3 regions of the Ancylobacter sp. TS-1 genome follow, and region 2 is predicted to be linked to each of the others. Evidence: predicted binding sites of a transcription regulator. Region 2 holds the regulator's gene; each other region holds the start of a gene.

Region 1 (2,260 bases), 1.5 Mb from region 2:
CGCCGGTGGCGCAGGCCTTGTCGACAGTGCCCTCGCCATTGTCGCGCTCGATGATCAGGCCGGTGGTGCCGTCTATCATGTTGAAGTCGCCGATGGCGTTGCCGTTCTGCTCCAGCACGTACTGCCACATGCGGCCGGTCCACTTCTGCGCAGCGACGTCGAATTCGAGGATCGGCAGGAATTCCTTGCCGTCCGCGGTCTTCTGCCAGTCCTTCTTTTCCGCGTCCCACAGCGGGCCTTCGAGCAGGGCGTAGAGATACTTGCCGTCCTTGGAGGCGGCCATGCCCTCATAGCCCTTGGAGCGGCGGGCGTTGAAGGTGGCGGGCGCGTTCGGCGCGCCGGCGGAGGCGACGGCGTAATGGTCGGGTGAGCGCACCGGCGTCTCGCCGGCCACGGTCTCGAACATTGCGAGCACCTTGCCGCTCTTGTCGGCCTTGATGAGATAGGGGCCGAACTCCTCGCCGATCCAGATGTGGTCGCCGATGGGCTGGAAGCTCTCGATGTCGAAGTCGGCGCCGGTCAGATAGCGCTTCTCCGTGCCCTCATGAACGATGCGGAACGGCACCTTCTTGTCGGGATCGGTGAGGAACACGGTCTCCAGCGGCTCGAACGCGCCGGTCGCCCAGTTGATCGTGTAGTGGCGCAGGAACAGCGCCGCGTCGGGGCTGTTGGCCTTCGAGCCGAAGCCGTTGTCGGTGATGATCCAGAAGCTGCCGTCCGGCATCACCTTGATGCCCGAATGGCCCTGCACCGGCTGGCCCTTGAAGGGAACCGACACGCCGGTCGGGCGGCCCGCCGACTTGCCCTCGACCGTGCCGACGGCATCGACGCGAGTGCCGGCGGTGAACTTGCCGGAAGTCTTCAGGTCTTCCGGCGCGTCGGCCGGCATGGCGATGAAGGTCTGCGCCGGCAGCACGGCGTGGCCGGCGAGCGTGGCGGGATAGGCATCCTGGGCGCGGGCGGCGGGGCCGGCCAGCGCGACGAGCGCGAGCGCGGCGCTCGCCAGCAGGCAATGACGGAAGGTGTTACGGGCCATGGCGGTTCTCCGTGCGGGGGGAGGTCGGCGGTGCCGAACCGCTTTCCTGACCCTTGGGCATGTCGCGCGCGCTACGGCGCGATGACGGAGCCATGACGAGGGGCGGGGCGCCCTGCGCGCCCTGCCGACTCGACGCGGGCGCGCGCTTGAGGCTTATCCTTGCCGCCATGAGTCTCGTCCTTCCCACCGCCGCTCCGCCGCCCCGGCCCTTCCTCGGCGTCGCCCGCTCGGCCACCGGGCGCTTCTGGCGCGAGCGTCTCGACCTGCGCGGCGCGCAGACGACGCTCGCCATCGTCCAGCGCTGCGGCGTGCCGGAGATCCTCGCCCGCGTGCTGGCCGGGCGCGGCGTCGCCATCGACGAGGTGGAGGCCTGGCTCGACCCGACCGTGAAGCGGCTCCTGCCCGATCCCGACACGCTCACCGACATGGGCGCCATGGTCGCCCGGCTGGCCGACGCGGTGACGGGCGGCGAGAAGGTCGCGGTGTTCGGCGACTACGACGTCGACGGCGCTACCTCCACCGCGCTGCTGGTCGAGGTGCTGCGCGCCGGCGGGCTGGACCCGGCCTTCTACATTCCCGATCGCATCTTCGAGGGCTACGGGCCGAACATACCCGCCATCGAGGGGCTGGCGGCGCAGGGCGCGCGGCTGCTCGTCGCCGTCGATTGCGGCACGATGAGCTTCGAGCCTTTCGCCAGGGCGAAGGAACTCGGCATGGACGTGGTGGTGATCGACCATCATCAGGCCGGCGAGGAACTGCCGGCGGTCGAGGCGCTGGTGAACCCGAACCGCGCCGACGACCTTTCCGGGCTCGGGCATCTGTGCGCGGTCGGCCTCGTCTTCGTGGTCGCGGTCGGGCTGGTGCGCGAATTGCGGCTGCGCGGCTGGTGGAGCGCGGCGCGGCCGGAGCCGGACCTGCTCGCCAGCCTCGACCTCGTGGCGCTCGGTACCGTGGCGGATGTGGTGCCGCTGCTCGGCCTCAACCGTGCCTATGTCGCCAAGGGGCTGATCCAGCTTCGCAAGCGCCAGCGCCCCGGGCTGACCGCGCTGATGGACGCGGCGCGGCTTTCCGGCCCGCCCAAGGCGTGGCATCTCGGCTTCCTGCTCGGCCCGCGCATCAATGCGGGCGGGCGCATCGGCGATGCCGCGCTCGGGACAAGGCTGCTGCTGACGCGCGACCCCATCGAGGCGCAGATGATCGCCGCCGAACTCGACCGGCTGAACA
Region 2 (2,260 bases):
CGCCGTCAACAATGCCGGCACGCTCGGCGAAAAGGGCCCCAGCACCGGCGTCTCGGCCAAGGGGTGGGAGGACACGCTGGCGGTGAACCTCACCGGCTCCTTCCTCGGCGCCAAGCATCAGATCGGCGAGATGCTGAAGACCGGCGGCGGCTCGGTGATCTTCACCTCGACCTTCGTCGGCTACACGGCGGCGTTTCCCGGCCTCGCCGCCTATGCCGCCTCCAAATCCGGGCTGATCGGCCTCACCCAGGCGCTGGCCGCCGAGTTCGGGCCGCAGGCTATCCGGGTGAACGCGATCCTGCCCGGCGCGGTGGAGACCGACATGTTCCGCGAGGCCAACGACACGCCGGAAGCGCAGGCTTTCGTCACCGGCCTGCATGCGCTGAAGAGGGTCGCCAAACCGGAGGAACTGGCACGCTCGGTGCTCTACCTCGCCTCGGACGACTCTTCCTTCGTCTCGGGCACCGCCCATCTGGTCGATGGCGGGCTGTCGATCACCCGCGCCTGACCGTCCGGGGCGACGGTAGCTTGGGCGACGGTGGCGGCCCGGCATCGTCGCCCCGCTCAATGCGCGCGGGCGAACATCTCGTTGAAGGAATAGCCGGAGCCGCGCACGGTGCGGATCGGGTCGGGCTGGCGCGGGCGGTTGAGCGCCTTGCGCAGTCGGCCGACATGCACGTCCACGGTGCGCTCGTCGATATAGACGTCCTGCCCCCACACGCCGTCGAGAAGCTGCTCGCGCGAATAGACGCGGCCCGGCGACTGCATGAGGAACTCCAGCAGCCGGAACTCGGTGGGGCCGAGATGAAGTTCACGGCCGGCGCGATGCACGCGCTTGGTCTCGCGGTCCAGTTCGATGTCGCCGGCACGCAGCAGGGTCGAGATGTGCTCGGGCTTGGCCCGGCGCAGCAGCGCCCGCACCCGGGCCACCAGCTCGGGCACGGAGAAGGGCTTCACCACATAGTCGTCGGCGCCGGTGGCGAGGCCGCGCACGCGCTCGGTCTCCTCGCCGCGCGCGGTGAGCATGAGGATCGGCATGCGCTCGGTCTCGGGCCGGGCCCGCAGGCGCCGGCACAGCTCGATGCCGGAGAGGCCGGGCAGCATCCAGTCGAGGATGAGCAGGTCCGGCACGCTCTCGCGCAGGCGGGTCTCCGCCTCGTCGCCGCGGCCGACGCTGTCGACCGCGTAGCCTTCCGATTCCAGATTGTAGCGGAGCAGGAGGGTGAGGGGCTCCTCATCCTCCACGATCAGAATATTGGTGGGCATGGTCTGCTATCCGATCGCTCGTCGCCCCGGGGTTCGTCCCGGGACGGGCCTCAGGCCGGGAAGGCCACGCTGGTCAGGCTGCTGGTGTCCTGCTTCGGCCGCTCCTCGGTGAGCAGCTGGCCGGTGGTCAGGTAATGCACCGTCTCGGCGATGTTGGTGGCGTGGTCGCCGATGCGCTCGATGTTCTTGGCGCAGAACAGCAGGTGCGTGCACAGCGAGATGTTGCGCGGATCCTCCATCATGTAGGTGAGGAGTTCGCGGAACAGCGAGGTGTAGAGCACGTCGACCTCGCCGTCGCGCTGCCAGACGTCGAGCGCGCGGGCCGCGTCGCGGCTGGCATAGGAATCCAGCACCATCTTGAGCTGCTCGAGCACGATGCCCGACATGTGCTCCACGCCGCGCACCAGCTTCTGCGGGTGGAACTCGCCGGTGAGCGCCAGCACGCGCTTGGCGGTGTTCTTGGCGAGGTCGCCAATGCGCTCGAGGTCGTTGGCGATGCGCATCGCGGCGACGATCTCGCGCAGGTCGCCGGCCAGCGGCTGGCGGCGGGCGATGGTGAGAACCGCCTTTTCCTCGATCTCGCGCTGGAGCAGGTCGACCGGGCCGTCGAGCACGATCACCTTCTGGGCCAGTTCGGAATCGCGCTTGACCAGCGCCTGGACGGAGTCGGCGACGAGGCGCTCGGACTGCCCGCCCATCTCGACGACGCGGCGGCCGAGTTCCTTGAGGTCGGTATCGAACGACGAGACGATATGGTCGGTCATGGGGGTAGCCTCTCTCGTCGCTGGCTCAGCCGAAGCGGCCGGTGATGTAGTCCCGGGTGCGGGCCTCGCGCGGATTGGTGAAGATTTCGGCGGAGGGACCGACTTCGATCAGTTCGCCGAGATAGAAGAACGAGGTGATGTCGGCGCAGCGGGCCGCCTGCTGCATGTTGTGCGTCACGATGACGATGGTGAATTCCTGCTTCAGCTCGTCGATCAGGTCCTCGATCTTC
Region 3 (2,260 bases), 1.2 Mb from region 2:
TGCCGTGCTTGAGGAAGGCGTCGCGGATCTTCACGAACACGTCCTCGGGAATGTCCTTGCGGGCGACGAGGATGTCGTTGGGCAGGTCGCGGCCACGGGCGACGACCGCGAAGGCGGCGTTGGGGAACGCCTTGCGGATCGAGTTGAGGTGGCCGTAGTTCAGGCCGATGGCGGCGATGTCGCCACGGATGAGCGCTTCCGCCGCGACGTTGCGGGAGATGATGACGCCCTCATAGTCCTTGCCGTACATGATGCCGAAATCGGCGAGGACCTGCGCCGGGCCGAGATGCTGCGAGGTCGAGCCGACCGAGCCGAAGGAGACCTTCTTGCCCTTCAGGTCCTCGACGGAGCGGATCGGGCCGTTGGCCAGCACGGCCACCTGCGCGAAATAGTCGGGACGCTGCCACGCGACCACGATGCGCGGATCGCTGAGCTGCTTCATGACGACGTATTCGGCCGGGCCGGTGAGCACCAGCTCGACATGGCCCGAATTCATCGCCTCGACGGCGGCGGTGCGGGAGCTGACCGGGATCAGCTCGATGTCGAGCCCGGTGAGCTTCTCCAGCTCCTTCTGGAAGCCGCCGAACTCCTGCTGAAGGGCTTCGAGCCCCTCGATGTCCGTCACCGCGAAGCGGACAGGTTCGGCCACCGCGGAGAAGGCCGTCACCAGCGTGAGGGCAAGGGCGGGAACAAGCGTGCGAAACATTTTCTGTCCTTTGCTGTATAGACAGGAAGCCTGATGCCTGATTATCTGTATAGACAGCGGATGACGAGTTCGTGACACTGTGACGGCAGGACAGCGGGTGAAGGCGATGACTTCGCAGACGATCACTTGGCAGATCGAGAATGGACGGGCGCTGGTCGACGGGCGCTGGAGCGAGGCCCCGCTCCCGGTGGCCGGCGCGCACCTCGCCGGCGAGGGGACGGGCGGCGCCGCGCCGCGCCGGATCGACGCCTCGGGGCTGCTGGTGCTGCCCGGAATCGTGGACGTCCACGGCGACGCCTTCGAGCGCCACATCATGCCGCGCCCCGGCGTGCGCTTCGACACCGCGCTGGCGCTGCGCGACACCGACCGCCAGCTCGTCGCCAACGGCATCACCACCGCCTTTCACGGCGTCACCGTCTCCTGGGAGCCGGGCCTGCGCTCGGCGGCGGCGGCGCGGGCCTTCGTCGCGACCCTGCTCGACCTGCGCGACGGGCTCGCCTGCGACACCCGCCTGCACCTGCGCTGGGAGACCTTCGCGCTCGACGAGGCCAACGAGGTCGCGAACTGGCTGAAGCTCACGCCCGCGCCCATCCTCGCCCTCAACGACCACACCACCGGCTCGGTGCTGAAAGGCACCATCGCCCGCAAGATCGGCCAGATGGCCGAGCGCGCCGGCATCAGCCGCGACGACTACATGGCGCTGCTCGACCGGGTGTGGAGCCGGCGCGAAGACGTGCCCGCCGCCATCGCCGCGCTGGCGCAAGCGGCGCGGGACAACGGCAATGTGCTGCTCGCACATGACGAGTGCTCGCCGCAGGAGCGGGAGACCTTCCGCGCGCTCGGCGCCGTCGCCTCGGAGTTCCCGATGACGCAGGAGACCGCCGAGGCCGCCCGCGCCGCCGGCGAGGACGTCATCCTCGGCGCGCCGAACGTCGTGCGCGGCGGCAGCCATAACGGCGCGCTCGACGCCACGCAGGCGGTGCGCGAGGGCCGCTGCACCGTGCTCACCAGCGACTACCACTACCCCTCCCCGCTCTATGCCGCCTTCAAGCTGGCCGGCGGCGACACGGAGGCGCTGGCCGCGCACTGGCCGCTGGTCTCGCGCAACCCCGCCCGCGTCGCCCGCCTCGCCGACCGCGGCACGCTCGCTCCCGGCCAGCGCGCCGACCTCCTCCTCGTCGACGCCTCGGACATGGCGCACCCGGAAGTGGTGGCGACCATGGTGGCGGGACGAATCGTCTATGCTCGACGGGCGCTTGAAGGTTCGGCGCTCGAAGGCCGGGCCGTCCCGGCGCTGGCGAGCGCGGCGGAGTGAGGACGTGAACAGGAGCGTGCGGTCCCAGCCCAGTCGGCAGGGCAGTGTCAGCGGCTTCGACGGGCTGGTGTTTCGCCCGCGCAGCGATACGCCGATCTGGCAGCAGATCTACGACTACATCCTCGCTCTGATCGACAGCGGCTGGTTGCAGCCGGGCAGCCAGCTTCCGGGCGAGGTCCACCTCGCCGAGAAGCTCGGCGTCACCCGCATCACCCTGCGCCGCGCCCTCCAGCAGCTCC

What was found. The regulator PhoB, encoded in region 2, activates phosphate uptake and scavenging genes when phosphate is short. The targets are predictions, from matches to a motif close to TGTCATNNANCTGTCAT.
Region 1: a site for PhoB is predicted at 1,118-1,134, ahead of GBB76_RS02415 (esterase-like activity of phytase family protein). Genes of this name have one in related genera too.
Region 3: a site for PhoB is predicted at 767-783, ahead of GBB76_RS01090 (alpha-D-ribose 1-methylphosphonate 5-triphosphate diphosphatase). Genes of this name have one in related genera too.

What each region holds. Positions count from the first base shown of each region.
Region 1 covers NZ_CP045144.1:508,230-510,489, forward strand. The annotation lists gene GBB76_RS02415 (esterase-like activity of phytase family protein) at 1-1,036, opposite strand, end outside; gene recJ (single-stranded-DNA-specific exonuclease RecJ) at 1,204-2,260, shown strand, end outside.
Region 2 covers NZ_CP045144.1:2,982,683-2,984,942, reverse strand. The annotation lists gene GBB76_RS14040 (SDR family oxidoreductase) at 1-508, shown strand, start outside; gene phoB (phosphate regulon transcriptional regulator PhoB) at 565-1,266, opposite strand; gene phoU (phosphate signaling complex protein PhoU) at 1,317-2,030, opposite strand; gene pstB (phosphate ABC transporter ATP-binding protein PstB) at 2,056-2,260, opposite strand, start outside.
Region 3 covers NZ_CP045144.1:224,195-226,454, reverse strand. The annotation lists gene GBB76_RS01095 (PhnD/SsuA/transferrin family substrate-binding protein) at 1-706, opposite strand, end outside; gene GBB76_RS01090 (alpha-D-ribose 1-methylphosphonate 5-triphosphate diphosphatase) at 813-2,021, shown strand; gene phnF (phosphonate metabolism transcriptional regulator PhnF) at 2,026-2,260, shown strand, end outside.